4 regions of the Geobacillus sp. TFV-3 genome follow, and region 3 is predicted to be linked to each of the others. Evidence: predicted binding sites of a transcription regulator. Region 3 holds the regulator's gene; each other region holds the start of a gene.
The links. Region 3 encodes Rex, which represses fermentation and respiration genes when NADH is low (regulators of the CRP and FNR family bind a similar motif). Its sites were predicted from a motif close to TTGTGAAATATTTCACAA; they were not measured.

Region 1 (7,133 bases), 2.3 Mb from region 3:
AATTTACGATTTTGTTGGGCAGCGGCGTGATCGGCATCGGCCACCACTATTACTACAACGGTTCGCCGGAAATTTGGATCGCCCTCGGCGCCGTGTTCTCGGCGCTCGAAGTCATTCCGCTCACGCTGCTCATTTTGGAAGCGTACGAGCAATACAAAATGATGCGAGACGGCGGGGTCAACTTCCCGTACAAAGCAACGTTCTGGTTCTTAATTTCGACAGCGATTTGGAACTTGGTCGGCGCCGGGGTGTTCGGCTTTCTCATCAACTTGCCGGCGGTCAGCTACTTTGAGCACGGACAGTTTTTAACACCGACTCACGGCCACGCGGCGATGATGGGCGTGTACGGCATGTTTGCCATTGCCGTGCTCCTTTACTCGCTGCGCAACATCGTCAAACCGGAAGCATGGAACGACAAATGGCTGAAATTCTCATGCTGGATGCTGAACAACGGTTTGGCTGGCATGGTTCTTATCACGCTTCTCCCGGTCGGGATATTGCAAATCAAAGAAGCGTTCGAACACGGCTATTGGGCGTCGCGTTCGCCTTCGTTCCTCAAGCAAGACATCGTGCAAAACTTGCTGCTTGTCCGCTTCATTCCGGATACGATCTTTTTAATCGGCGTCGCCGCGCTGCTTGCCTTTGCCATCAAAGCGATGTTCCACTTGCGCAAGCCGACGCATGGGGAAGGGGAAGAGCTGCCGGTGGCGAATTTGGCGCAGGAAGAATAAAACAAAAACGCACAGCGGGATTCCGCTGTGCCTTTCATTTGTGAACGTTTTCAATTACTTGTGGCATTTGTCTGGCTTGGCGTGTTCGGTTTCCTTTTGCTTGTCATGGCATGGAAAGCAGTACAACGTTTCTGTCTCTCGGCTGACGACGCCGTTTAAAAACCCATGCAGACAATGGATCGGCTTGCCGCATTGCGCGCAAAAGCCAACAAGCTCTTCCAACCGCCATTTCTCCTTTCACGGGGATTGAACATGTTCACCTTCGGGCTGTGACGCTCGTCACTACTCTCCAAGGTTCAAGCGGTTATGATAAAGTATATAATTCATTATACTACAAAGGAGGCGAATGTTATGAACCAATTTGCCGCAAAAATCCACGCTCCCGACTATCCGCCGCGCGACCGCCATCCGGCGATTTTCCAGCTGTTTGACCGCTTAAAGCCGGGGGAAGTGATGGAGCTTGTCAATGACCATGACCCGCGTCCGCTGCACTACCAATTCATGATGGAGCGTCCGGACCAATTTACGTGGGAGTATTTAGAAGAAGGACCGGACGTATGGCGGGTGGCGATCGGAAAAAAATAAATCGCGTCCATCGGGATTTCCGTCTGCAGGCGGAAATCTTTTTTTTCGCCGGTTCATATGGTACGGTAGGAACAGATGATGTCCGGAAAGGGGAATCGCCATGAAACCAACCATTGCCGGAGCGGTGCTTGCTGGCGGCCAGTCGCGCCGGTTCGGGCGTCCGAAGGCGTTTGCCGAGCATCGCGGTGCTCCGTTTTTCACTTGGTCCATCGCAGCGCTGCGCCCGCTTGTCGATGAGCTGTACATCATTAGCCATCCGGCGCTTGTCGATGAATTCCGCCGGCAAACGGACATCCCGGTGCTGCTCGATGTGGAGCGCTACCGCGGCTGTGGGCCGCTTGCCGGCATTTACACCATCATGGAACAAAGCCGAGCGGACTGGATGTTCGTCTTGCCGTGCGACATGCCGTACATGCGTCAGGAAGTGACAGAACAGCTCGCCTCATACATCGATCCGACGTTTGACGCCATCGTCCCGCTCCATGGCGGACGCCCCGAACCACTTGTCGCTTTGTATCAACGGCGGCTTGGCCCGGTGATCGCCGAGCTGCTTGATGCCGGCGAACGCCGGATGGCGGCGCTCCTTGACCGCGCACGCGTCCGCTATGTTGATGCCAAACAGCTTGCCGCGGATGAAGACGTATGGCGCAATGTCAATACTGAGGAAGAGTATCGATACGGGCGGGAATGTTGGCCAAAGCAGACGTAGCATACATCTTTTGCCGGTCAGAAGAGCCGTCCTTGACCACGGAATTGTTCTTTTCCCCGGCTCTTCACCACAAAATGCACTTGATACAGAAAAACGCTTATGATACGCAAGTTAAAAATGATTTCGCCTGTACGATAACGTTTCTATTATCAATGAAAGGTCAAGTACACCTTTTGGTGATGACCTTGAATTTCATGAAACGGCAACAGCGCGAAAAAAGAACAGCACGGGCCGCGATTCTTTTGTATTATCGAGTCGTCGGTTGATTTTTGTCCATTTCCTTCGCCAAATCCGCGACTTCGACAACGGTCAGCCCCGTTCGTTTCGCGACCTCGTGAATGGGCAGGATGTCGAGCAAGTTTTTCGCGATTTCGGTGGCTTTCTGTTTTTCGGCTTGTTTGATCGCTTTCTCTTTTTCCTGTTCTAGATCTTCTACGAGTAAACGAAAGGCTTTATTCATTTTCATTCACTCCTCGCTTTTGCTTATTATATCGCCTGTTCAGACGGCTGTCATCTTCGTTCATGGCACGATCACCATCTGTTGCGGCTTCGCTGTTGATGTGATGGAGATCACATAATGCGCTTGGCCATTGCGATACAATGAAGGCCGAGGAGGGAACATGATGCGTGATTTCAAGGAAAACCCGTTTATCGTCATTTGGGAGTTGACGCGGGCGTGCCAACTCAAGTGCCTTCATTGCCGCGCCGAAGCGCAATACCACCGTGACCCGCGCGAGTTGACGTTCGAGGAAGGGAAAAAACTGATCGATGAGATTTATGAGATGGATCAGCCGATGCTCGTCTTTACGGGCGGCGATCCGCTCATGCGCCCGGATGTGTACGATTTGGCAAAGTACGCGGTTGACAAAGGATTACGCGTGTCGATGACGCCGAGCGCGACGCCGAATGTGACGAAAGAGTCGATCCGCAAGGCGAAAGAGGTCGGCCTGTCGCGCTGGGCGTTCAGCCTTGACGGGCCGAACGCCGAGATTCACGACCATTTCCGCGGCACGAGCGGCTCGTTTGATTTGACGATCCGAGCGATTCACTACTTGCATGAACTCGACATTCCCGTGCAGATCAACACCGTCATTTCCCGGTACAACGTTCATGTGCTTGATGAAATGGTGGCGCTGGTGGAGAAACTGAAATGCGTCCTTTGGAGCGTCTTTTTCCTTGTGCCGACCGGAAGGGGGAAAGAGGAGGACATGATTTCCCCGGTTGAGCATGAGCGGGTGTTCCGCTGGCTGTATGAAACGAGCAAGCGCGTTTCATTTGATATTAAAACGACCGCAGGCCAACATTACCGCCGCGTCGTGCTGCAGGCAAAAATGCGCGAAGGAAAAACGGCAAAAGGCGGCATCCGCTATGAAGACGTGTTGAACAAAGGCTTAACCGGACAAGTCGACGGGCTCGGCCGCGCGCCGAAAGGAGTAAACGACGGCAACGGCTTCGTCTTCATTTCCCATATCGGCGACGTCTACCCGAGCGGGCTGTTGCCGGTGAAAGCCGGGAACGTTCGGGAGACGCCGCTCGCTGACATTTACCGGTACTCGCCGATTTTCCAAGATTTGCGCAATCCGGACAAATATAAAGGAAAATGCGGCGTTTGTGAATTCCGTCATGTATGCGGCGGCTCACGCTCGCGGGCGTACGCCGTGACGGGGGATTATTTGGAAAGCGAGCCGTATTGCGTTTATATTCCGAAGGCGTGGCGGACAAAAGAGCGAAGCCAATGCTAGGCCAAGGGAGGACGTTTTTGGTGCAAACGTCGGATTTTCTTCCAGCGGTGTCTGGGCGTCTGCGGTGGACAATGGCGGATGGGGCGCGTGCAACAACCTTGTTTTTTTGTTCGCGAAATCGTTTTTGTGGCGATTCAACATGACGGTTTTTCTTAGACGCAAGGGGAAGGAGCATGCGCCTTCCCCGTTTTCATCGGTTGATGCGAAAGATCATTCATGGTCCAAATCGGCAATAAATGTCTCCGGCCCGGTCGGCGCCGCGCTTCCTCCTTTTGGTTCGAGGCTCGCTTTAATTTGCTTGAACTGTTTGACATCCTCGCCGGTGATCAACACGCGCGCCGCTCCGTGGCGGATCGTCAACAGTTCCCCTTTGACTTCGTTGTTGGTGTAAATGATCCACAATTGATAATCGCGGGTCGCAAACGGCGGCAGCCCTTCAATTTCCATCAGCATTTCCTCCGTTTCATCGTTGAGCCAAACCGTGCCGTCCAGCTGTTGAAAGAACGCCGATGGTTCAATCGGAATTTGTTTCGTTTCTGGATTATGGATGATCTGCTCGATCGGAATGTCGTGATTTTGTTCGATAATCTGGTATCGATATGCTTCGCTCGGTTGGTCATGCGAAGCATCTCGCCCACCGTCCGAAACGGAAAGGCGCAAGGCGAAAAGGGAGACGGCCAAAGCCGCGCTGATCAGCCCTCCAGCAATGCGGAGACCGCGCCGCATCCGCTTTGTTTGTTTTTGCGCTTCTGCTTGGGCCCAAATTCGCTCTTGATGGGAAAGGGGAGGTGCTTCATACTGGGCTTCTGCCTTCAGCCCGATGCTTTTCCACGCTTCAAGCAAGCGTTGGCATTCACGGCACTGCTTTAGATGGTTGGACACGTCTTCTTTTTCTTGCTCCGGCAGCACGTCTAACAGCCAGTCCACGATTTTTGTTTCAGGAATATGGCTATGCTTCATGCTGTTTTTCACCTCGGCCAGCCTCCATCCAGCGGAACAGCTCTTTTTGTTTCCGCAAATTGCGCAAACCGTAGCGGATGAGCGACTTGACGGAGCCTAACGGCTTGTTCATCGCGGCGGCGATTTCCCGCTGTGTTTCCCCGTGAAAGTAAAAGTGAATGATGGCTTGCCGCTGCTCCTCGGGTAGATGGGTTAACGCATCGATGATGACTCGTTGTTCCAGTTGGCGGAGAAAATGAAATTCCGCCCCCTTTTCTTTTAAGGACGCTTCTTCAAGGCGGCTCACCAACAGATCCCGTTTCTTGCGCAGGCGGTCGAGCGACCGGCTTTTCGTTTTCACGGCAAGAAAGGCTTGAACGCTTCCCCGCTTCGGATCGAATTGATGGGGCTTTTGCAAGATTTCGAGAAACACATCGTGGCTGACGTCTTCCGCCTCCGCCTCGTCGCCGACGATCTGAAGGGCGATGTGATAGACCATCGGGGCGTATTTTTCGTAAAAACGGTCAAAGGCGGCGCGGGAACCTTTGGCGATGTTCGCAAGCAGTTCTGCGTCTTCCCGTCGATCTTCCATCTTGCCCCACCTCCCGGCTCTACTGGTGATCAAGTTTGAGCTCCTACTGTACATTCTATAATTTTTTCCCTGCAAAACAAATCCATTGATCCATTTCTGGCGTATACGAAATGAAAACAGAAGGAGGGAGTGAACGTCGTGCGAAACAGGGGCATCACTATGTTCGTCATGATTTTGACTCTCTTTTCTCTTCTTCTTCCCACCCGCTCGGCATCGGCGGCAAGCGGTGTTGTTCTCTTCACGCCGTACACCGGGCTTTCCGTGACGCCGGGGGAAACGATCGACTATACGGTCAATGTCATCAACAATGGTTCCAACATTGAAAACGTCACCTTCTCGTTTGACCACCTGCCGAAAGGATGGTCGACTTCGATTACCGCTGAGGGGAGAACGATTGAGCAGCTGTCCGTCCGAGGCAGGAAAGAAGAAGAGGTCACGTTGGAAGTGACCGTGCCGTTGGATGTTGACAAAGGGGATTACCGCTTTTGGCTCGTCGCCAAAGGGGAGAGCGGCGTCTCCAAATTGCCGCTGCTTGTCCGCGTGACGGAACAAGGATCGTTTAAAACTGAACTGACGTCGGAACAAACGAACCTCGAGGGGCACGCGGATTCGAGCTTCACGTATGATGTCACGCTGAAAAACCGAACCGCCAAGACGCAAAATTACGCGTTAAGTTCGGCGGCGGAAAAAGGTTGGCAAGTGACGTTCAAATCGGAAGGCAATTCCGTTACGTCGGTGAAACTCGAGCCGAATGAGTCGAGAGACATTACCGTCGAGGTCAAACCGCCGGAAAATGTGAAAGCGGGCACGTACAAAATCCCGATCAAAGCGCAAACGAGCGATACGTCGGCTGAGCTGGCGTTAGAAGCGGTCATTACGGGCACGTATGCGCTCAAGCTGACGACGCCGTCAGGAAATTTGAGCACCGACTTGACCGCAGGGCATGAACGGGTGATCGATCTCGTCGTCAAAAACACTGGAAGCGCCCCGCTTTTGGACATCAATATGACGGCCGACGCTCCGCCGGATTGGGACGTGGAATTCGACCAAAGCACGATCGCCCAGCTGAACCCCGGTGAATCGAAAACCGTCAAGGCGAAAGTGAAAGCGTCGGATGAGGCGATCGCCGGGGATTACGTCGTCAACTTCCAGGCGCAAACCGCGGAAACATCGGCGGAGGCGGCATTTCGAGTCTCGGTGAAAACGTCGACCGTTTGGGGCGTGGTGGCGGTGTTGATCATTCTCGGGGTGGCCGGAGGGCTGTACTATTTGATCAAAACATACGGGAGGAGGTAAGCATGGGGGCATCCGCCGTCATTGAGCTGAGCGATTTGTGCAAAACGTATGGCGACCATCGGGCGGTTGATCATTTGTCGCTTTCCATTCAAAAAGGGGAAATTTTTGGCCTCCTCGGCCCGAACGGAGCGGGAAAAACGACGACGATTTTGATGATGCTCGGGCTCACCGTGCCGACGTCCGGCAGCGTGAGAGTATGCGGGATCGATCCCGTGCGAAATCCGATTGACGTCAAACGGAAAGTCGGGTACTTGCCGGATGATGTCGGATTTTATCATCATATGACAGGGATGGAAAATTTGCTGTATACGGCAGCGTTAAACGGCATTCCCCGCGCCGAGGCGGAAAAGCGGGCGTGGGAGCTGCTCGAGAAGGTGAATTTGACTGATGCGGCTCATAAAAAAGCAGGAAAATACTCGCGGGGAATGAGGCAGCGGCTCGGTTTGGCCGATGTGTTGATGAAGCGCCCGGAAGTGATCATTTTGGATGAGCCGACGTTGGGCATCGACCCGGAGGGGGTGCGTGAGCTGCTCCGGCTG
Region 2 (7,133 bases), 1.3 Mb from region 3:
TTCCAAACGCAAACGAGCGAACCGCTGCCTGACGATTTGCGGGCATTGCTCGCCCAATATCTCGTTCCGTCCATCGAGGAAACGACTCCGTCTCAATCGTGCGAGAAAAAATGATGAGACTTGCCTTCCTTGATCTGCCGCCTACATGGCGGATTTTTTTGGCTTTTCTTCAGTTTTTTTTCGTACCGAGCCGCCGGCGGTTACATACTGTAGTAAATAGGCGGATTGCGGAAAGGAAGAGCGAGAATGACGATTCACGCAACAATCGGCAGTGCAACGTATACGTGCGGCGGGGAGCTTGAGACGTATTTTCAACCGTTTCGCGACGAAACGATCGGCCGCCTTCAACCGTTTTCCACCCCGTTTGGCGAACAGCGGCTTATTTACGCCGACTGGACGGCCAGCGGACGGCTGTACCGACCGATTGAAGAGAAACTGACGCACGAGCTTGGCCCGTTTGTCGGCAATACGCATACAGAATCCAATGTAACTGGGACAAAAACGACGCTTGCCTATCGCTATGCAAAAGAAATCATTAAACAGCACGTTCATGCCGGGAAAAACGACGTCTTGATCATGCAAGGCGCCGGGACCACAAGCGCCGTCAACAAGCTGCAGCGTCTGCTTGGCTTGCGCGTACCGGAACGGTGGAAGCACCACTTGTCCCTTCATGATGAGGAGCGGCCAGTCGTCTTTGTCACCCATATGGAGCACCATTCAAATTTATTGCCATGGGTGGAAACCATCGCGGAAGTCGTGGCGGTCCGGCCGACAGAGAACGGGGATGTCGATCTTGACCATTTGCGCGAGCTGCTGGAGCGCTACCGAGATCGGCCGCAAAAAATCGGTGCATTTACTGCTTGCTCGAACGTCACGGGGTTGGAAACCCCATATCATAAGCTGGCGAAAATCATGCACGAGCATGGCGGCCTTTGCTTTGTTGATTTTGCCGCTTCCGCTCCGTACGTCCGCATCGATATGCATCCGGACGACCCAATGGAGCAGCTTGACGCCATTTATTTCTCACCCCATAAGTTTCTCGGCGGGCCAGGCAGCGCCGGCGTGCTTATCTTTAACAGCCGTCTTTATCATCAGCATGCTCCGGATCACCCCGGCGGCGGGACGGTGTATTGGACCGACCCGTGGGGGAACTATGAATACATCCAAGCCATTGAAGAACGCGAAGATGGCGGAACACCGCCGTTTTGGCAAACCATCAAGGCAGCGTTGGCCATCCAGCTGAAAGAGCAAATGAACGTAAAACAGATGCGCGCCCGCGAAAAGGAACTTGTTTCCCTTCTTTTGCCGGCGTTGAAAAGCACTCCCGGTGTCCGCGTGCTTGAAGGACATCGGAACGATCGTCTTGGCATCATCTCGTTTGTCATAGATGGGTTGCATTACAACCTTGTTGTCAAACTGCTGAATGACCGCTTCGGCATTCAAGCACGCGGCGGCTGTTCCTGCGCCGGACCTTACGGCCACTATTTGCTTGGCATCGACAAGGAACAATCCGCTGCGTTGCTTCAAGAAGTCAAAAGCGGCAATCCTCTCGCCAAACCAGGTTGGGTGCGTCTGTCGCTCCATCCTACGATGACGAACGAAGAAGTGTATGCGATCATCCGCGCCGTCCGTCAAATTGCCCGCTATGGCCGCCGCTGGCAGGAGGAATACGAGTACGATGCTGGGAAAAATGAGTTCGTCCACCGTGACGATGATCGGTACATTCGGCATTTCTTCCTTTTTTGAGCGGTTGCTGCAGCAATGCTTAAACTCTGACATATAGCCAAGGGGGAATTCAGGCAGAAAGATATGTTTCCGCCTTGCGATCACAACGAAACGTTTTCATTATGAGGATCGTCCGTGTTCCACGGACGGCTTTTTTGCGCATTTTTGTTTTCACCTTTGGTCAAAAGCAGTACAATGAAAGCATCTCGATCAAAAAAGAAGGGGAGAACGATGAACGAGTTGTATCACTTGCTTGTGCGGACCGATCGGGAGCAACAATTGTACAACCAAGCGCGTCGCCTTGCGGAACGATTTGTCCAACGGGCAGCGCATGATGACGAACAAGCAACGTTTCCATTTGCCGATTTTGCCGATTTAAAAGAGGCTGGATTCCTTTCCTTGACCGTCCCAACCGAATACGGCGGCCAAGGGGCGTCGCTTTATGAGCTCGTGCTCGTGCAAGAAACGATCGCCCAAGGCTCTGGGGCAACCGCCTTGGCGTTCGGCTGGCATGCAAGCATTCTCATGCGTTTATTTTTGCTTCGCCGCTGGCCGGAGCCGGTGCTCGCCCGCCTGGCGAAAGAAGTCGTTTGCCGCCACGCGCTCATCAACAGCGCTCATTCCGAACGGGCGACAGGCAGCCCGGCGCGCGGGGGCAAACCCGAAACGACGGCCGTTTTTCGCGATGGCCGCTTTGTGCTTCGCGGACGAAAAACCTTTGCGTCACTGGCTCCTGCACTCGATTACGTCTTAATTTCCGCCACGATGGAAGACGGTCGGGTCGGTGAATTTCTCGTGCCGATGTCTGCTTCAGGCATCCGCATCGAGCCGACGTGGAACACGCTTGGCATGCGGGCGACGCGCAGCGATGATCTTGTTCTTGAAGAAGTCGAAGTCGACCAAGAGGCGCTCGTCGAGACGCTCGGGGAATCGAACGAAGCCGCACCGGCGCAAGGATGGCTGCTGCACGTTCCGGCTTGTTACTTAGGCATCGCCATTGCAGCGCGCAACGAGGCTCTCCGCTTTGCACAAATGTACCAGCCGAACACGTTGTCTCATCCGATCGCCTCAACACCAGAAGTGCAGCGGAAAATCGCTGAAATGGAATGGCGCCTCACTCATGCACGCCATTTCCTGTACGCGGTCGCCGACTTATGGGATCGCTATCCGGAAAAACGGATGGCGATGAAAGAGGAGTTGGCAACAGCCAAATTGGTCGCCACCAATACCGCGCTTGAAGTCGTCGATTGGGCGATGCGCATTGTCGGCGGACAAAGCTTGTTTGCTGACAACCCGCTCCAGCGGCATTACCGTGACGTCCGCGCTGGACTCTACAACCCGCCGGCGGATGACTTGACGTTTCAATGGCTTGCCAAGCGGGCACTGGCCCACAACCCGCCGGCGCCATGAAACAAGAAAGCGGGTGGAATAATAGAAAGCGTAAAGAGGATCACTCAAATGACACAAAAAAGCTGTCCCCTCACAAAGCAGGGACAGCTTTTTCCATGCCAAGCCGTTATTCCACCTCAAGCGCCGAGCGCAAAAACTCGGGCAAGGCGAAACATTGACGGAAGACCGCATCATTGACGTATTTCGTGTCGTTTGGAATGGTTGTTTGCGCCGGAAGCACCAGCGGCCGTTTCGAGCCGATCGTAAAGCTCCACAGTCCGCCTGGATACGTCGGCACCACAGCGGTGTACACAAGCACATGCGGGAACAGTTCGCGAATGTTGCGGTACGTCCGTTTCAAAATATCCAAGTGGAAAATCGGCGACTGGCTTTGGCAGACCATCAGCCCGTCTGCTTTCAACGCGCGATGGACGTTGGCGTAAAACTCCGGTGAAAACAAGGCTTCCGCTGGGCCGACTGGGTCGGACGAGTCGATCATAATGACGTCGTAGACGTTTTCTTTCCCTTGTACAAACACGACGCCATCATCATATACAAACCGCACGCGCGGGTCCGATAAGTTGCCGGAGACGGCTGGCAAATGCTCTTTGCACGCCCGGACGACTTTTTCGTCGATTTCCACCATGTCAATGGCTTCAAGATGAGCGTATTTCGCCGTCTCACGAGCTGCGCCGCAGTCGCCGCCGCCGATGATGAGCACCCGCTTCGCTTCCGGATGAAACTGCAGCGGCACGTGCGAAATCATTTCGTTATAAATATGGCCGTCAATCGAGGTTGTTTGCACGACGCCATCGAGTACGAGCATGCGGCCGAAATCGTACGAATCCAAAATCATCACATGCTGGTACTCGGACGGCTCGGCAAAAATCACCTCTTTGATTCGATAGCTGATTTTTAAGTTGTCGCGATCATCTTCGGTGAGCCAAAGCTCTCCATTGTCCATATGCAAGTAAGGTGGCAAAGCGTTTCCTTCGTGTTTCATTGTGACCTCCTTCAGTCATGCAGATGTTTTCACACCTTTCTAATCTTAATATATTCTTCGTCTTGTGGCAAACAAAGGGGATGTGATCGACCGGTGCCGGACGTATTGCCCATGGTTTTCGACTGGTTTCGTTTTTTAACTAATGATCCGTATTACCGCCACATCACGCGCAAAGGACGTCATCGATTTCACATCATCCCGCGTCTTCCTTCCGTAGAGCGATGCTTAACACCAAAAAACTCTCCAGCTTATAATAGCCGGAAAGTTTTTTTCTCAACCACGCCGCTCTTTCAATAAAGAACGAAGCGACGCTCGGTTTTCAAGCAAATCAGCGAGCGTATACGCATCCAGCACACGCAAAAACGCCTCTAACGCCTCGTGAAGTGCGAAGCGAAGCCGACATACCGGCGTTAAGACGCACTCATTGCCGTGGGCGGCAAAACACTCGACAAGCGACAAGTTTTCCTCCGTTTCGCGAACAACCGCGCCGATGACGATCTCCTCGGGGCGTTTCGCAAGGCGGATTCCGCCGTTGCGCCCACGGATCGTTTCAATGTAGCCGAGTTTGCCAAGCTCATGAACGATTTTGCTTAAATGATGCTCTGAAATGGAAAAGGCAGCGGCAATGTCTTTGATGTTCGTTTTTTCTTCTTCATCAAGCGCTCCTAAAAACAAGAGGACGCGCAAGGCATATTCCGTATAGTTCGTCAACTGCATCGTGATTCACAACCTTTAAGCGACATTCTTGGTCCCATTGTACCACACCTGATTCGAACGGAGAATTGTGAACAATTTATTAAAGATGTATTTGAAATATTGCTTTTTCGAAGTGCTCATGCTTGAATAAAAGATGTATTAAAAATACATGTTTTGCAAGGGGATGAAATCATGACAACGACAACGAAATTGCATCCAAAAACAATTGAAATTGTGAAATCAACAGTGCCTGTCTTGGAAACACATGGCGAACAAATTACGAAGCGGTTTTATGAACTCATGTTTTCCAATCATCCGGAACTGCTCAATATTTTCAACCACGCCAACCAAAAGCAAGGGCGGCAGCAACGCGCCTTGGCCGCAGCCGTGTATGCGGCAGCGCGCTATATCGACCAGCTTGATGCTATTTTGCCGGTTGTGCGGCAAATCGGCCATAAACACCGCAGCTTAGGAATCAAACCAGAACAATACCCGATCGTCGGAAAGCATTTGTTGCTGGCGATCAAAGACGTGCTCGGCGACGTTGCCACCGACGAAGTGATCACGGCTTGGGCGGAAGCATATGAAGCCATTGCGTCCGTTTTCATTCAAGTGGAAAAAGAGCTCTACGATGAGGCAGCGGCCAAACACGGAGGCTGGCGTGACTTTCGCCGATTTGTCGTCGTGAGAAAGGTGAAAGAAAGCGGCGTCATTACTTCATTTTATTTGGAGCCGGAAGATGGCAAAGCCATCAGTGATTATTTGCCGGGTCAATACGTGAGCGTCAAACTGTCGATTCCGGGCGAGACGTATACGCATATTCGCCAATACAGCTTATCGGATGCTCCTGGAAAAGGGTATTACCGCATCAGTGTCAAACGGGAAGCAGCCACAGCGGACAAGCCGGCCGGCATCGTTTCCAACTATTTGCATGATCATGTCCAAGAGGGCGATGTGCTTGAGCTTAGCGCTCCAGCCGGCGATTTTACGCTTGATTTGTCCAAAGCGACGCCAGTTGTGTTCATCAGCGGCGGCGTCGGCATCACTCCGCTTTTGAGCATGGCGCATACGTTGGCCATTCGCCAACCGACCCGCCCAGCGGCGTTTTTGCATGCTGCTTTGAATGGACGCGTGCACGCGTTTGATGAAGAGCTTCGGATGTTGGCGGAACGCCCGTCATTTTCTTACCGTATTTGTTACGAGTCGCCATCCGATGAGGACCGCCGCCATCCGCATTTTGACAAAGAAGGGCGGATCGACCTTGCATGGATGCAATCCGTGATCCCGACGAAAGACGCAGACTTTTATTTCTGCGGCCCGGTGCCGTTTATGAAATCCGTCTATCGCGCCCTAAAACAATGGGGTGTGCCAGAGGAGCACATCCATTACGAATTTTTCGGCCCGGCCGGTGATTTGACGAAAGACTGAGAGAGGTTTTTCACTTGCCAGGGGGCTGACCCAAAAGGGTAATTTCCCTTAACAAAAACACAACATATTGTTTCTTAATGATTGCTTTATACCTATATACGGTAATAAGAAAAGGGAGTCCCGATCCTTTTGGGACACCCTCTTTTGTTATCTCCCTGTTGGCAAGTTCATGAATTTTTTGTATGATGAATTGCAAGAAAAGCAAGAAAAGGGAGAGACAACGCATGACGACATTTCGCCAACATCGCTGGCAATCATTTTTGCAAGGTTGTGAGCAGCGCGCTCGAATCCTGATTTCCTGCCCCGATCGCCCGGGCATCGTCGCGGCGGTGACGTCGTTTCTGTACAAACAGGGAGCGAATATCGTTGAATCGAGCCAATACTCGACCGATCCTGAGGGAGGAACGTTTTTTATCCGCTTGGAGTTCGATTGCCCGAACATCGCCGAGCGAAAAGAAGAGATCGAAGCGGCGTTTGCCCCGATCGCTGCTGAATTTGAGATGCATTGGCAGCTTCGGCTGCACAACGACATCCGACGGATCGCTATTTTTGTCTCCAAAGCCGAGCATTGCCTGCTTGAGCTTCTTTGGCAATGGCAGGCGGGAGAGCTGATCGCCGACATCGCCCTTGTCATCAGCAACCACCCCGACTTGCGCGAGACGGTCGAGTCATTTGGCATCCCGTACGTGCATATTCCGGTGACGAAAGAAATGAAAGCAGACGCCGAAGCCGAACAAATTCGTCTGCTTCGTGACTATCAGATCGACACCATCGTGCTGGCCCGCTACATGCAAATTTTGTCGCCGACGTTTGTCGCTGAATTTCCGGGGCGGATCATCAACATCCATCACTCGTTTTTACCCGCCTTTATTGGCGCTCGGCCGTACGAGCG
Region 3 (7,133 bases):
TCCCGCCATTGTCGCTGTGCACCGACAATGCGGCGATGATTGCGGCGGCGGGAACGGTGTTGTACCAACAAGGAAAGCGGGCGGACTTGGCACTCAATGCCAATCCAAGCTTGCCGCTTGTCTAGGAAGAACTGGTTTTGCGCTGTTCTTTCATTAAATCACCAGCCTTCCAGGCAGTTGGGGTTGGGCTGAAACGAGAGAGACACCGAAGGGCGATCCGTTTGCGGCAGACAAACGGTCCGTCCTTTTTGTTTTAGTGTGAAAAAGTTTGTGTATATTTTTATCCACAAATCTGTGGGCAATGTGGAAAAAGCGGTAAAACACTATCAACATAAGAAAAGCAATACACATCGATTTTTGTGCAAAAGGAAAATGTTTTTTGTGGATAATGTGGGAAAGTTGGTGAATAACTTATATTCCAAGGTAGAAATTGTGGATTGTTTTGTGGATAATGTGACTAAGTAAAGAACAACCCGCCTCTAGTTTCGGCGGGTTGTCGGTTATAGTGAAGTATAAAGCTGTTCCCATTCGGCCAATAACGTTTCGACTCGCTGCTTCCGCTTTTCGTTTTCTTGCGTCAATCGTTGCATCGCTTCATAGTCGCCGTAAACCGATGGATTGCAAAGTTGCTGCTCGATCTCAGCGATTTGTGCTTCAAGCGCTGCAATCTCGGCTTCGATTTCATCCAAGCGGCGTTGGCGTTGGCGCCGCCGTTTTTTTTCCTCTTTTTCTTGCTCGTACGCCGTTTTGGCCGAATCACTGGCCGTTTCTGTCGGGCGGGCGTTCAGGAGAGCCAGTTCGCGCATTTCTTCTTTTTTGGTGATGTAGTAATCATAGTCGCCTAAGTATTCGGTTAGGCCGTCGCTGGAAAGCTCAAACACCTTCGTTGCGATTCGGTTGATGAAATAGCGGTCGTGGGAAACGAACAAAATCGTTCCCGGGTAGTCGATGAGCGCTTGCTCGAGCACTTCTTTGCTGTCGAGGTCTAGATGGTTTGTCGGTTCGTCCAACAGAAGGACATTTGCTTTTTGCAGCATCAGCTTGGCGAGCGCCAGGCGTGCTTTCTCCCCGCCGCTTAAAGCGGAGACCGGTTTTAAAGCGTCATCGCCGGAAAAGAGGAAATTGCCGAGCACAGTGCGAATTTCTTTTTCTGTCTTTTCGGGGTAGGCGTCCCACAGCTCGTCAAGCACCCGTTTGTTCGATGACAAATCAGCTTGATCTTGATCGTAATAGCCGATTTGGACGTTTGCGCCGTAGCGGAGCTCTCCCGCTTGGATCGGGAGCTTTTGGGCGATCGCCTTCAGCAATGTCGACTTGCCGATGCCGTTCGGTCCGACTAGGGCGACACTTTCGCCGCGCGTGATGCGGAAGCTCACTTGGCGGATGATGGGTGCACCGTCGCCATAGCCAACAGCTATGTCTTCAGCCGTGAGCACTTCATAGCCGCTCGGCCGAGCGATCGAGAACGAAAAGGAGGCTGATTTTTCATCGCCGACAGGCCGCTCGAGACGTTCTATTTTTTCCAGTTGCTTTCGCCGACTTTGCGCCCGTTTGGCCGTCGAGGAACGAGCGATGTTGCGCTGGATGAAGTCTTGAAGTCGGGCGATTTCTTCCTGCTGTTTCTCGTACCGTCTTAACTCTTGTTCGTATTGCTCGGCCCGCAACTCCAAATAGCGGCTGTAGTTGCCAGCATAGTGTTTAAGCGTGGCATTCGACAGTTCGTATACGTCGGTGACGATTTTGTCTAAAAAGTAGCGGTCATGGGAAACAACCAGGACGGCACCGGGATAGGCTTGCAAGTACTGCTCTAGCCAGGCGAGCGTCTCAAGATCCAAATGGTTCGTCGGCTCGTCCAAAATCAATAAATCCGGCTTGGACAACAGCAATTTCCCAAGGGCGAGACGCGTCCGCTGTCCGCCGCTTAACGACGAGACGGGCGTTGTTTTATAATCATATGAGGAAAACTGTAGCCCGTGCAAAACGGATCGGATGTCGGCTTCGTATTGGTAGCCGCCTTGGTCTTTATATTGTTCTTGCAGTTCGTCATACGTTTTGAGTGTTTTTTTATAGCGGGCTGGATCGGCGAGCACATTCGGGGCGCCGAGTTGCATGCTGAGTTCGGCGAGCTGTTTTTCGAGTCCTAGAAGCGGGGTGAATACCTCAAGCATTTCGTCCCAAATGGAACTCGGAGAGTCGAGCCCGCTGTTTTGCGCCAAATAGCCGATTTTGATATGGTTTGGTTTGATGATTTTGCCGCTGTCGAAAGAGAGTTCACCGGCGATGATTTTCAACAATGTCGACTTTCCCGCTCCGTTGCGGCCGACAAGGGCAATTCGGTCGCGGGACTGTATTTCTAGTTTTATATTCGATAAAATAAGGTCAGCGCCGAAATATTTCGTGAGCCCGTGCACTTGCAAAATGATCATGTCATTTCACCTCGCGAATAGTTTAACGTAAGTCGCGGAAACGGTCAAAGACGAATGATGAAAAATCGTGTATAGTGTATAAATGGAGGAGATTGTATTGTCATCGTTCACTCATTTCAATGAACAAGGGCGGGCGAAAATGGTTGATATTACGCACAAAGAAGATACCGTGCGAGTGGCTGTGGCGCAAACGAGCGTGACTGTCAGCCGGGAAATTTACGAAAAAATGACGAACAATGCGATCGAGAAAGGGGATGTGCTCGCCGTCGCTCAAGTAGCGGGGGTGATGGCGGCGAAGAAGACAGCTGACCTTATTCCAATGTGTCACCCGCTTATGTTAAAGGGTGTGGACATTGCTTTTGCATGGGAAAACGATGGTGAAGCGCATAAGCTCGTCATCACTGCAACGGTGAAAACAAAAGGGAGCACAGGAGTGGAAATGGAAGCGCTGACGGCCGCCTCGGTCTGTGCGTTGACGGTGTATGATATGTGCAAGGCGCTGGATAAAGGAATGGTCATCGGTCCGACGTATTTGGTCGAAAAAACGGGCGGGAAGTCTGGCCATTACCGACGGAAAACCGATTAGCTAGGGGATGAGATCATGAACAACGAACAACCGAAAATTCCGCAGGCAACCGCCAAACGGCTGCCGCTTTACTATCGGTTTTTGAAAAACTTGTACGCTTCCGGCAAGCAACGCGTGTCCTCTGCCGAGTTGAGCGAGGCAGTGAAAGTTGATCCAGCGACGATCCGCCGTGATTTTTCCTATTTTGGCGCGCTTGGTAAAAAGGGATACGGGTATAATGTCAATTATTTGTTGTCGTTTTTCCGCCGGACGCTTGAAGAGGATGAGGTGACCGAAGTCGCCTTGTTTGGCGTCGGCAATTTAGGCACTGCCTTTTTAAATTATAATTTTTCAAAAAACAACAATACGAAAATCGTGATGGCCTTTGATGTCGATGAGCGGAAAGTCGGGACGACAGTCGGCGGGGTGCCGGTCTATCATCTCGATGAGTTGGAGGAGCGGCTTCACGAAAACATCCCGGTCGCTATTTTAACCGTGCCGGCCGCTGCGGCTCAGGCGCTGACCGACCGCCTTGTCGCGCAAGGAATTAAAGGCATTTTAAACTTTACTCCGGCGCGGTTGAACGTGCCGAACCATATTCGCGTTCATCATATCGATTTGGCCATTGAGCTGCAGTCGCTCGTCTATTTTTTGAAAAACTATCCAGCGACGTCGGAAAAAGGAGAGAACAACACATGAAATATTTGTTGCTCGTTCTTGTTGTTTTGCTGCTGTTTGGCACGAAAAAGCTGCCGGAATTGGGGCGGTCGTTCGGCCAGTCGCTTCGCGAGTTTAAAGACGCCACAAAAGGGCTCGCTGATGACGAAGAAACGAAAACCGACCGATGACAAGGCAGGATGGGGAAACGATGAATGACAAAGAAATGTCGGTGTATGAGCATCTGGGCGAACTGCGGAAACGGCTCATCGTCGTGCTCGTCTTTTTTGCTGCGGCGCTTGTCGTGAGTTTCTTTTTTGTCGATGATGTCATTTTGTATTTGCAGCACACGGCTGAGGCGAAGCGTTTGACCATGAACGCCTTCCGCCTCACCGATCCGATTAAAGTGTATTTTCAGTTTGCCTTTGTCATCGCAGCTGTGCTGTCGGCTCCGGTGCTGTTGTATCAAATTTGGGCGTTTGTCAGCCCCGGTCTGTATGAAAAAGAGAGGAAAGTGACGTTAAGCTATATCCCGGCGTCGATTGTTCTTTTTTTAGCAGGCGTCAGCTTCGCTTATTTCGTCTTGTTTCCGTTTGTCGTTCGTTTTATGATCCAGCTGGCTGACCAACTAGGGGTCCAACAAATGATCGGCATTAATGAATATTTTCAGTTTTTGCTTCAACTCGTGCTGCCGTTTGGCATCGTATTTCAGCTTCCGATTGTGGTGCTGTTTTTCACCCGCTTAGGGTTGATTACGCCGCAGCTTCTTGTTCGCATCCGCAAGTATGCATATTTAGCACTGCTTATTTTAGCGGCGGTCATTACGCCGCCGGATGTGCTGTCGCAAGTGATCGTCATGATTCCGCTCACCATTTTGTATGAAGGAAGCATTTGGGTGGCGCGCATCGGCTATCGGAAAGCGCAGCGAGCAGCCGAGCAGGAAGGCAATGAGTGAGGCGGGACGAAAAACATGGAGAGGAAAGCGAGCAAGGCCGGGCCAAACGAAGGGGCTGTCTCAAAAGCCGCAAAACATGGCTTTGAGGCCGGCCTTTTGTTTTTTGTTTCCATTTTCACGATATGATCGCCGTCATGAGATTGATGTTCTAGTCCCTTCCCGTGCGAGCCGCGGGAAGGGGGTCAGCGTTTTGAGGCGAAAAGAAGGCGAAGGGCGGTGCCGAAATCAAAGGCAGCGAGCGCCGCTAAAGCGATGGTGGAGACGTTCCAAACCGTTTCATGAGCACTTTCGATGGCCAAATACGTAAACATTGAGCCTAAGACGAAATACAGAAGCGAAAATAGCCAAGGGTTTCGCATCATAGCCAAACCCTCCAAACGGCGAGCGGCAGCTCGGACTGGCGCATCATTTTCTCAAGCTCGTCGGCCAACAGCGTCTGCATGGCGACGACAAACGTATTCATGGCGACATGCGCAAAAATCGGCACGAAAATGCGCCCGGTTTTTGCATATAAAAAAGCAAATACCATCCCCATGGATGTGTACAAAAGCAAATGTTCCGGCTCCATATGGACAACGGCAAACAAAAGCGAACTGACAAGCGCCGCAGGCCAAAAGTTGTATTTTTCATACAACGAGCCGAAAATGATTTTTCGGAAGATGAGCTCTTCCAAAATCGGGCCGATGACGGAGGTGACGACGATCAGCAGCGGCGTTAGGCGGATGATATCGATGATTTGCCTTGTATTTTCCGACCCTGGTTTGATGCCGAGCAGCCGCCATTCGATGTTGGCGGCGATGCTTTGGGCCGCGAGCGCCAAAAAGACGCCCAAGACCGCCCACATCCACGAGGAAGCAAGCGGCAGCCGCCGCATCATTCGTTCGTTGCGGTCACCGCGGAGCAGCCATAGGATTATGACAAAAGCGAGCAGGAAACTAATGATCGCCCAATATCCGGAAGCCAGCTTGGCGGCTTCGAGGCGGTTTTCCGTTCCTTGGCCGACGCCGAGGGCGCGAAGAAGCGGCACGCCGACAAAGGCGGACAGCTGCATGACGATATACGTGATGATGACGTACCAGTGGTTGCGTTTCAAATCCTCTACCCCTTTTATTTCAAAATTATATTCGTATTGTAGCACATGTATGGCGAAAATAGTAAGAAAACTGCGTCCTCGCATCCCATCTCACCGCCGTAAAAAAATGAACCGGAGCCGTTTATTAGTCCGAGGAATGTGAAATAATGAAAACGAGCTCCGCGCGGATGGGGAGTATAGGCAAAACAGCCGGCTCCTTTTGCTCTTTCTTCTTTAGGAGAGAAAAACAGTTATTTTTTTTGCATTTCCTACTTGCAAAATGGAAAGAAGTTCATTAATATTATAAGTGTGTTAGCACTCAATATCGATGAGTGCTAATAAGAACGGTGAAAACTATCGTTAAGGAGGTTGTTCCCCGTGTTGAAGCCATTAGGCGATCGTATTGTCATTGAAGTCGTGGAAACAGAAGAAAAAACGGCTAGCGGCATCGTTCTGCCGGATACGGCGAAAGAAAAACCACAAGAAGGCCGCGTTGTTGCTGTCGGTGCAGGCCGCGTGCTCGATAACGGCCAACGCATTGCGCCGGAAGTCGAAGTCGGCGACCGCATCATCTTCTCAAAATATGCGGGCACAGAAGTGAAATATGACGGCAAAGAATACTTAATTTTGCGCGAAAGTGATATTTTGGCTGTCATCCGCTAATATATGCGTTCATCACATAAACATTCCGAAAACATACTAGGTACTTAATCGGTACTTAACTTGTGGCACGCAGTCCAACAATTTCATAAGGAGGTAACGGGGTATGGCAAAACAAATCAAGTTCAGCGAAGAAGCGCGCCGTGCGATGTTGCGCGGGGTGGACAAACTTGCAGACGCAGTGAAAGTCACATTAGGTCCGAAAGGCCGCAACGTCGTATTGGAGAAAAAATTCGGTTCGCCGCTCATCACGAATGACGGGGTAACAATCGCGAAAGAAATCGAACTCGAAGATCCGTTTGAAAACATGGGCGCGAAACTTGTCGCTGAAGTCGCCAGCAAAACGAACGACATCGCTGGGGACGGTACAACAACCGCTACGGTATTGGCTCAAGCGATGATCCGCGAAGGTTTGAAAAACGTAGCTGCTGGTGCCAACCCGATGGGCATCCGTCGCGGGATTGAAAAAGCGGTTGCGGTTGCGGTTGAAGAATTAAAAGCCATCTCCAAACCGATCAAAGGGAAAGAGTCGATCGCCCAAGTAGCTGCGATTTCGGCTGCTGATGAAGAAGTCGGTCAATTGATCGCTGAAGCGATGGAACGCGTCGGCAATGACGGCGTCATCACGCTTGAAGAATCGAAAGGCTTCACGACGGAACTCGATGTTGTCGAAGGGATGCAATTCGACCGCGGTTACGTTTCGCCGTACATGATTACGGATACGGAAAAAATGGAAGCTGTTCTGGAAAATCCGTACATTTTGATTACGGACAAAAAAGTATCGAGCATCCAAGAGCT
Region 4 (7,133 bases), 2.3 Mb from region 3:
CCAACCTTGGTGGCCAAAGAGGAACCATTCGTTTCCTAAATAGCCGTTCACACCGAGCCATTGGCCGATCATGCTGCCGCCGACAAGGACGACAAGCGCCCAAAAGAGCAGATCGACAAGCAAGCCTTGCTTTTTCGGTTCTTGCCCGCCGACAAGCGGGGCGATGAAAATCCCCATGCCAAGCCAGGCGGTCGCAATCCAGAAAATCGCCAGCTGCAAATGATACCCTTTGGCGATGTTAAACGGCAACAAGTCATGAATCCATTTGATGCCAAAGAAGCTGTCCGGTTCCGTATAGTAGTGGGCGAGCAGCGCCCCGAACATCGCCTGGACGAAAAACAGCGCGGCGACGACGACGAAATATTTGCCCGCTTTCACTTGCGACGGAGTAAGCGGCTGCCGCCGCAAATCGATGACCGGAAACGTCCCTTCCGCATACGCTTCTTGCATGCTTAATTGATAGCGGTAAAACACGTACAAAATGATCCCGATGAACAAAATCAAAATCGTCACGCTCGCACCGCTCCACCAGACAGCGGAGAACGACATCGTATTGCCGGCGTCTTCATAGTACGGCCAGTTGTTCGTGTACGTGATGTTATCCCCAAGCCTTGGCGTGCTGGACAGCCAAGCCGTCCAGAAGAAAAAGTCGGCAATTTGTTTGATTTGGTCGCCATCCGCCACCCAAGCACGGCCCGTTTTCGGCATATCCGATTCTTGAATCAACCCTTTTTTCAATCCCCAGCCGTCGCCATTTGTGAACACGTCGCGGTAGTAGTTGCGCACTTTCTCAAGTCCGTACACTTGGGCGTCCGTCAACACAAGCACATCGGTTATCGGATTGTAGCGGTTTTGCCGCATTTCTTTGATGACTTGTTCGCGGATGATTGTTTTCTCATCGGCTGTTAAATCAGAAAATGGTTTGTGATACCGCTCGTTCGCTTTATAATCTTGCATGCCTTCCGTATACACTTTTAGCGCTTCCGCCGTATAGTCCGGCCCCATATACGACCCGTGGCCAAGCACCGTGCCGTAGTCCATCAGCCCGTATTTTTGGAAAACGGCCTGCCCGCCGATGATCGTTTCTTTCGTCATCAGCACTCGGCCGTCTTCACTGCGCACTTCCTTCGGTCTTGGCGCCATTTCTTTAAAGATCCAATACCCGCCGACAAGCAGGACGGTAAAGCTGATCAAAATGGTGAAAATGAGAATCGATTTAAGAAAACTGTTTGTCGTTTGCCGCCCCGGCCGGACGTTGGGGCGAACGGATCGATGAACTTCCATATGAGACAACCTCCTTCTCGTTTGTTCGCTCCCATTGTAGCGCGTCAAACCGCAACCCGTTTGTGAGCCGGGGCAAATGTCGACTATGATTTATATCACAGCTTTTCGGTGTAAGAATTTATACAATGAAAGCAGAATGTGCTGAACGACGCAAATTTTCAAAAAGAGAACCGATCGAGGCCCCGCTCGGCCATTGTTATCATTTTGTCACATTTTTATAAGGAGAGAACCCCATGGCGAACCATTGGATGAAAGACCGCCTAAAAGCTGTTCCATTGTTTCGCGAACTGTCGGATTACGAGCTCGATTCGCTCGTCGCCATTTCCCACGTGCGCGTCTACAAACCGCGGACGTTCGTCTTTATGCAAGGCGACCCGTTAGAGCGCGTCTATTTCATTCATTCCGGCACGGTCAAAATTTATAAAACCGATGTCAGCGGAAAAGAACAAATCGTCTCGATTTTGCAGACGGGAGAAATGTTTCCGCACGCCGGCTTTTTCTTAAAAGGCACGTACCCAGCCCATGCTGAAGTAGTGGAAGAAGCGACATTGATCGCGATCCCGATCCATGATTTTGAACAAGTGTTGATGGCAAGCCCCGAGCTATGCATGAAACTGTTTCGCGTCATGGGCGAAAAAATCGTCGACTTGCAAAACCGGCTTGAGGCGCAAGTGCTTCATAATACGTACGAGCAAATCGTTCTTCTCCTGCTGCGCCTGACGCGGACGAACGCTGTCAAGCAAGGAAAATGGCACCGCCTCACCGCCCACATGACGAACCGCGAGCTGGCCAACATGATCGGCACCGCCCGCGAAACGGTGAGCCGCACGTTGAGCCAGCTGAAACGAAAAGGGCTGATTGATGTCGATGAACACGGCTTTTATTTAATTGACCGCGAAGGACTCGAACAAGAAATCTTTTTCTAACTCCTTTATCCCCATCGTCCGGCACCGGCCGGGATGCGCAATGGAGCTGATGGGGTTTCCTTCCCGCTCTTTCAAACGAAAACGAAACCTTTTTTCCAAAACGGAATTGTCATGTTTCGGCCGAAAGATGTGAGCTATATCACAACATTTCACAATGAAAATGATTATCATGATAGTCAAAAAGGAGGGAAAACGCATGGCTATGACGATTGAACTCGATGTGCGCGAAGATTTGCAGAAGAAACGGGAACCGTTTGAAAAGATTATGAACGCCATTAAGCCGCTCAAACCGGGCGATACGTTCATTTTGCATGCCCCGTTCAAGCCGCTGCCGCTGTTTCCGATTATGAAAGCGAAAGGATTTACGTACGAAGCGGAACAAATCGAGAAAAAACATTGGAAAGTAACGTTCGTGAAGCAGGGGGGAGAACGATGATCCTCGATAACCGCGGACTCGAGCCGCCGCAGCCGATGATGCGGACGCTGGCCGCCCTCGCCAAACTCAACCGAGGCGAAACGCTGACGATCATCAATGACCGCCGTCCGATGTTTTTATATGAACAGCTCGATGAGCTCGGCTACCGGCACGAAACGGTCGCGCGCGAAGACGGCAGCTTTGAAATCCGCATTACGAAAGGATGAGCAGCGTGTTTCCCACTCGCACGGGGACGGAAACAGACGTCCGGCTGCCGTTTTCGTTTATCACGTTTGCTGTTTTGTCGTTTGTTGCGTCGCAAGTGTTGCTTCTGACCGTCATTCCGTCACTGGCCAGCGGTGCGTTCCGGTTGCCGCTCGTCTGGGCGGCGGCTCACCTCGGCTTGCTTGGCTTCGCGTTGATGACCGCCATGGGGGCGATGTACCAGCTTGTCCCCGTCGCCTTTTTGACGCCAATTTGGAGCGTGCGGCTTGGCTTTTGGCAGTTTGCCGTGACAGCCATCGGCATCGTCGCGTTTGCCGCGAGCCTGGCGGCGGCGCCGACTTGGGCTTTTCTGCCCGGCTTGCTCCTGCTTTTGGGCATCGTGCTATTTGTCTGGCAAATGGCGATGACGTTGAGAAAGCAAGGAACGAAAAACGTGATGACGCTCTTTGCCGCCACGTCGCTGTTGTTTTTGCTGCTGACGGCATCCGCCGGAACGTCGCTTGCCTTTCACTTTTTCACCGCCACAGGCGCCAACCGCCATGAAGCGGTGTTCGGCCTGCACATGCTGTTTGGACTGTGCGGCTGGTTTACGCTTCTCATCATGGGCTTTTCGTACAAAATGGCGCCGATGTTTTCGCTCGCCCACGGCTTTTCGCTGCGGCCGGCGCGCTATGTGTATGCGCTGTATACCGGCGGGATTGTGGTGGCGTTCGCCAGCCTATTCTCGCCAAGTCAGGGGTGGCTTGCGGTCGGTGTGACATTGCTGACGACTGGGTTCGCTCTTTTTGCTTGGCATATCCGCGCGATTTTGCAAAAGCGGATGAAAAAGACGCTCGACCGCCCGTTTCGGTTTTCGTTATCCGCCGTCGCCATCGGCCTTGTGCTGCACGCGGCTGCCCTTGCCGCCATCATGGCCGGCAGCGGACGGTGGCTTGGCATCATCATCTACCTTTCGGCGGTCGGCTGGATCGGGTTTAGCATCATCGGCTATTTGTTCAAAATCGTGCCGTTTTTATGGTGGACGCATCGCTACAGCGAAAAAGTCGGCCAACAACACGTGCCGACGTTAAAGCAAATGATGAACGAGCGAGCCATCGCCGTCCAATGCCGCCTATGGCTTGCCGCCCTCGCGCTCGCGGCCGTTGCGCTCGCGACCGCTAGCATGCCGCTGCTGACCGTCGCTCAAGTATTGCTGACTGGACTAAGCGTCGCCTTTGCCGGAACGATTGTAGCGGTCTTCCGAAAATAAGCGAATGAGGAGGAAACTACGATGGATGTCCGCGAACTCGCCATGCAACAACTGAAAACGGTCATTGACCCGGAGCTTGGCATTAACGTCGTCGATTTGGGATTGATTTATGACTTGAAAATTGAGAATGGCCATATCGATGTCCTGATGACGCTCACGACCCCTGGCTGCCCGCTTCACGACTCGATTGCCGGCGGCGTCAAACGGGCGCTCGAACAAATCGACGGCATCCGCGACGTGCGCGTCCGAGTGACATGGAACCCGCCATGGACGCCGGACCGGATGAGCGAAGAAGCGTTGCGGCAGCTTGGGTATTTTGCCTAAACAGTTTCACTTTTCTTTGGCTGTTCCCCATGTTGGGCGAGCAGCCTTTTTCATCGCCACTTTGGCTGCTTGCCACTTCCCCTTCCCTGTCCAGAACAACGTCGGCAATATTATGAGGCGCTGGAAGAAGCGAGCGTCAAAGGAGAAGTCACTCCGTTCATTCAACTGATCACCGCATGTGGCGAAGAAAGCTTGCACCACTATTTGCACGCGTTAGGGATTGAGGGAGAATGAAACAGCGCAAAACGAAAAAGACACGGAAGTGAACATGATTCCGTGTCTTTCTTGCTCCAATCCTCCGGCTGGCATTCGATCCGCTATTCAAGCAACACATTCAACAACCATGCCATCAAAGGAACGATGACAAAGAAGGCCAAGGCGATGTACCCGAAGCACCGAATCCACCAGGGAAATCCTCGCCAATCGAGGGCTTTCCGCTTCATCGCCCCTCCCGCTGCTATCCGATCCAACTCTTCGGTCGACGAAAACACCCGGTCATCCATCCGTTGAATCTCTTCTGCCCATTGTGCTTCGTGCATCTCTTCTTCTCGAGAGCCCTTCATGACGCCCCCTCTTCCCCATTGATTTTCATGAACAGACAAAAACGATGTTTCCATCCAACAACGGCGATCCCCAAGTTCAGCCATTCGCTATGTTTCATCTTCATGATACCATCTCTCATCGACAAAGGCTATCTATCTTTTCCAATCATTTCATACACGAAAACAAACACTAAGTTAGACAATGCATCGAAACGCTGCCCGCAAGCCCCCTCTCATTCCTTCACCCGCAACAGGCGCATGCTGTTCAGTGTCACGAGCAGCGTTGCGCCCATATCGGCGAACACCGCGAGCCAAAGGGTGAGCCAGCCCGGGATGGCGGCGGCGAGCGCCAACGCTTTGAGCCCTAAGGCGAAAGCGATGTTTTGCCGGATGACGGCAAGCGTTCGGCGCCCGAGACGAACCGTGTACGGCAGTTGGCGCAAATCATCGGCCATCAGGATGACATCAGCCGTTTCCAAGGCGGTATCCGTCCCCGCTCCGCCCATCGCCACGCCGACATCGGCTGCGGCCAAGGCAGGGGCGTCATTCACCCCGTCGCCGACCATGGCGGTCATGCCGCAACGTTCTTTCAGCTCGCGAATCGCAGCCAATTTCTCTTCCGGAAGCAATCCGGCGCGAATATCGGATACGCCCGCTTGGCGGCCGATGGCCTGCGCGGTTTGCTCGTGGTCGCCCGTGACCATCACCACTTCCGCCACCCCAAGGCGCCGCAGCGCGGCGATCGTGTACGGGGCGGACGCCCGCAGTTGATCGGCCGCGGCGACAAGCCCCAACAACCGATCAGCGGTGCCAACGGCCATCACGGTTTTTCCTTCTTTGCGGAAGGCCGTGATTTGTTGTTCCGCTTCATTCGGCAACTTGCCGACCAAACTAGTGAACAAGGCAGGGCTGCCGATATAGTACGTTTTCCCCGCAATCACCGCCTTCACCCCTTGGCCGGTCAGCGACTGAAACTCGTCAACCTGTACGGCAGAAAACGGCGCCCCCTCTTCTTCCGCTTTGCGGACGATGGCCGAAGCGAGCGGGTGCTGCGACCGATTTTCGATGGCGGCGGCGATGGCCAACAGTTGTTCGCGGCTTCCTTCATACACGACGATATCGGTCACAGCTGGCTCTCCTTTCGTCAACGTCCCGGTTTTATCAAAGGCAACGGCTCGCAGCCGACCGATTTGTTCGAGATAGACTCCGCCTTTGATGAGCACGCCGCGCCGGGCCGCGTTTCCAATGGCCGTCACAATCGCCACCGGCGTCGAAATGACGAGCGCGCACGGACAGCCGATGACAAGAACGGCAAGACCGCGGTAAATCCAAACGAGCCAATCTCCCCCCATCACCAGCGGCGGCACGATGGCAATAAACAGCGCAAAGACGATAATGAACGGGGTATAGTAACGGGCAAACCGGTCGACAAACGCTTGCGATGGGGCCCGCTCCGCTTGCGCCTCTTCGACGAGGTCGATCATTTTCGCTAGCATCGTCTCGTCCGCTCGCTTTGTCACTTCGACTTCGAGGAATCCTTCTCCGTTCAGCGTCCCGGCAAACACTGCATCACCCACCGTTTTTTCCATCGGCAGACTTTCACCGGTGATCGCCGCTTCATTCACGGTCGAGGCGCCGCTTATGACGATGCCGTCCAAGGCGATTTTTCCACCCGGCTTGACGACCATCACCTCCCCGACGCCAACGTCCTCAACAGGAACGGTCATTTCCTCCGCGCCGCGCCGAACGATCGCTTCAGCAGGGGCCATCTCCATCAGCGAAGCGATCGACCGGCGCGCGTTCTCCATCGAATAGCGCTCGAGCGCTTCGCTGATGGCGAATAAAATGACAACAACCGCCCCTTCCTGCCATTCACCGATCGCCGCCGCACCGAGAATGGCGATCGTCATTAACGTCTTCATATCAAACTGCCAGCGGACCAAATTCCGAATCCCTGCCCAAAACAGCGAATGACCACCAACTGCGATCGCCGCGAAATACATCACGACCGCCAACATCTCCTTGTCTGCCGCATCCGCTGCAACACCAAACAGAAGCAGCGCCATAGAGGCGAAGACATTTCGATTTTCTTTTCGCTTCCAAAACGGCTCTCTCTTTCCAGACGGCTCGCGTTCTTCCCGAATTTTCAGCTGTTCAAACGAGCCTGC

Region 1: a site for Rex is predicted at 2,584-2,601, ahead of BJQ97_RS13285 (TIGR04053 family radical SAM/SPASM domain-containing protein). Genes of this name have one in related genera too.
Region 2: a site for Rex is predicted at 4,900-4,917, ahead of nsrR (nitric oxide-sensing transcriptional repressor NsrR). Genes of this name have one in related genera too.
Region 4: a site for Rex is predicted at 2,338-2,355, ahead of BJQ97_RS13315 (DUF2249 domain-containing protein). Genes of this name have one in related genera too.

Annotation. Positions count from the first base shown of each region.
Region 1 is NZ_MPSP01000001.1:2,632,640-2,639,772, reverse strand. Features, by position in the region: gene BJQ97_RS13305 (nitric-oxide reductase large subunit) at 1-731, shown strand, start outside; gene BJQ97_RS17450 (hypothetical protein) at 786-953, opposite strand; gene BJQ97_RS13300 (DUF2249 domain-containing protein) at 1,083-1,316, shown strand; gene BJQ97_RS13295 (molybdenum cofactor guanylyltransferase) at 1,417-2,025, shown strand; partial or broken gene BJQ97_RS13290 (transcriptional regulator) at 2,273-2,491, opposite strand; gene BJQ97_RS13285 (TIGR04053 family radical SAM/SPASM domain-containing protein) at 2,649-3,767, shown strand; gene BJQ97_RS13280 (anti-sigma factor) at 3,978-4,739, opposite strand; gene BJQ97_RS13275 (sigma-70 family RNA polymerase sigma factor) at 4,717-5,298, opposite strand; gene BJQ97_RS13270 (COG1470 family protein) at 5,428-6,594, shown strand; gene BJQ97_RS13265 (ABC transporter ATP-binding protein) at 6,597-7,133, shown strand, end outside.
Region 2 is NZ_MPSP01000001.1:1,670,333-1,677,465, reverse strand. Features, by position in the region: gene BJQ97_RS08565 (acyl-CoA thioesterase) at 1-114, shown strand, start outside; gene BJQ97_RS08560 (aminotransferase class V-fold PLP-dependent enzyme) at 247-1,746, shown strand; gene BJQ97_RS08555 (acyl-CoA dehydrogenase family protein) at 1,957-3,135, shown strand; gene speE (polyamine aminopropyltransferase) at 3,242-4,117, opposite strand; gene nsrR (nitric oxide-sensing transcriptional repressor NsrR) at 4,391-4,834, opposite strand; gene hmpA (NO-inducible flavohemoprotein) at 5,006-6,241, shown strand; gene purU (formyltetrahydrofolate deformylase) at 6,466-7,133, shown strand, end outside.
Region 3 is NZ_MPSP01000001.1:322,151-329,283, forward strand. Features, by position in the region: gene tsaD (tRNA (adenosine(37)-N6)-threonylcarbamoyltransferase complex transferase subunit TsaD) at 1-125, shown strand, start outside; gene BJQ97_RS01695 (ABC-F family ATP-binding cassette domain-containing protein) at 501-2,426, opposite strand; gene moaC (cyclic pyranopterin monophosphate synthase MoaC) at 2,524-3,012, shown strand; gene BJQ97_RS01705 (redox-sensing transcriptional repressor Rex) at 3,028-3,690, shown strand; gene tatA (twin-arginine translocase TatA/TatE family subunit) at 3,687-3,839, shown strand; gene tatC (twin-arginine translocase subunit TatC) at 3,860-4,603, shown strand; gene BJQ97_RS01720 (YdiK family protein) at 4,786-4,965, opposite strand; gene BJQ97_RS01725 (CPBP family intramembrane glutamic endopeptidase) at 4,962-5,696, opposite strand; gene groES (co-chaperone GroES) at 6,054-6,338, shown strand; gene groL (chaperonin GroEL) at 6,442-7,133, shown strand, end outside.
Region 4 is NZ_MPSP01000001.1:2,640,122-2,647,254, forward strand. Features, by position in the region: gene BJQ97_RS13305 (nitric-oxide reductase large subunit) at 1-1,284, opposite strand, end outside; gene BJQ97_RS13310 (Crp/Fnr family transcriptional regulator) at 1,518-2,210, shown strand; gene BJQ97_RS13315 (DUF2249 domain-containing protein) at 2,407-2,646, shown strand; gene BJQ97_RS13320 (DUF2249 domain-containing protein) at 2,643-2,852, shown strand; gene BJQ97_RS13325 (hypothetical protein) at 2,849-4,099, shown strand; gene BJQ97_RS13330 (metal-sulfur cluster assembly factor) at 4,121-4,423, shown strand; partial or broken gene BJQ97_RS18245 (Fic family protein) at 4,514-4,657, shown strand; gene BJQ97_RS13340 (hypothetical protein) at 4,741-4,986, opposite strand; gene BJQ97_RS13345 (heavy metal translocating P-type ATPase) at 5,199-7,133, opposite strand, start outside.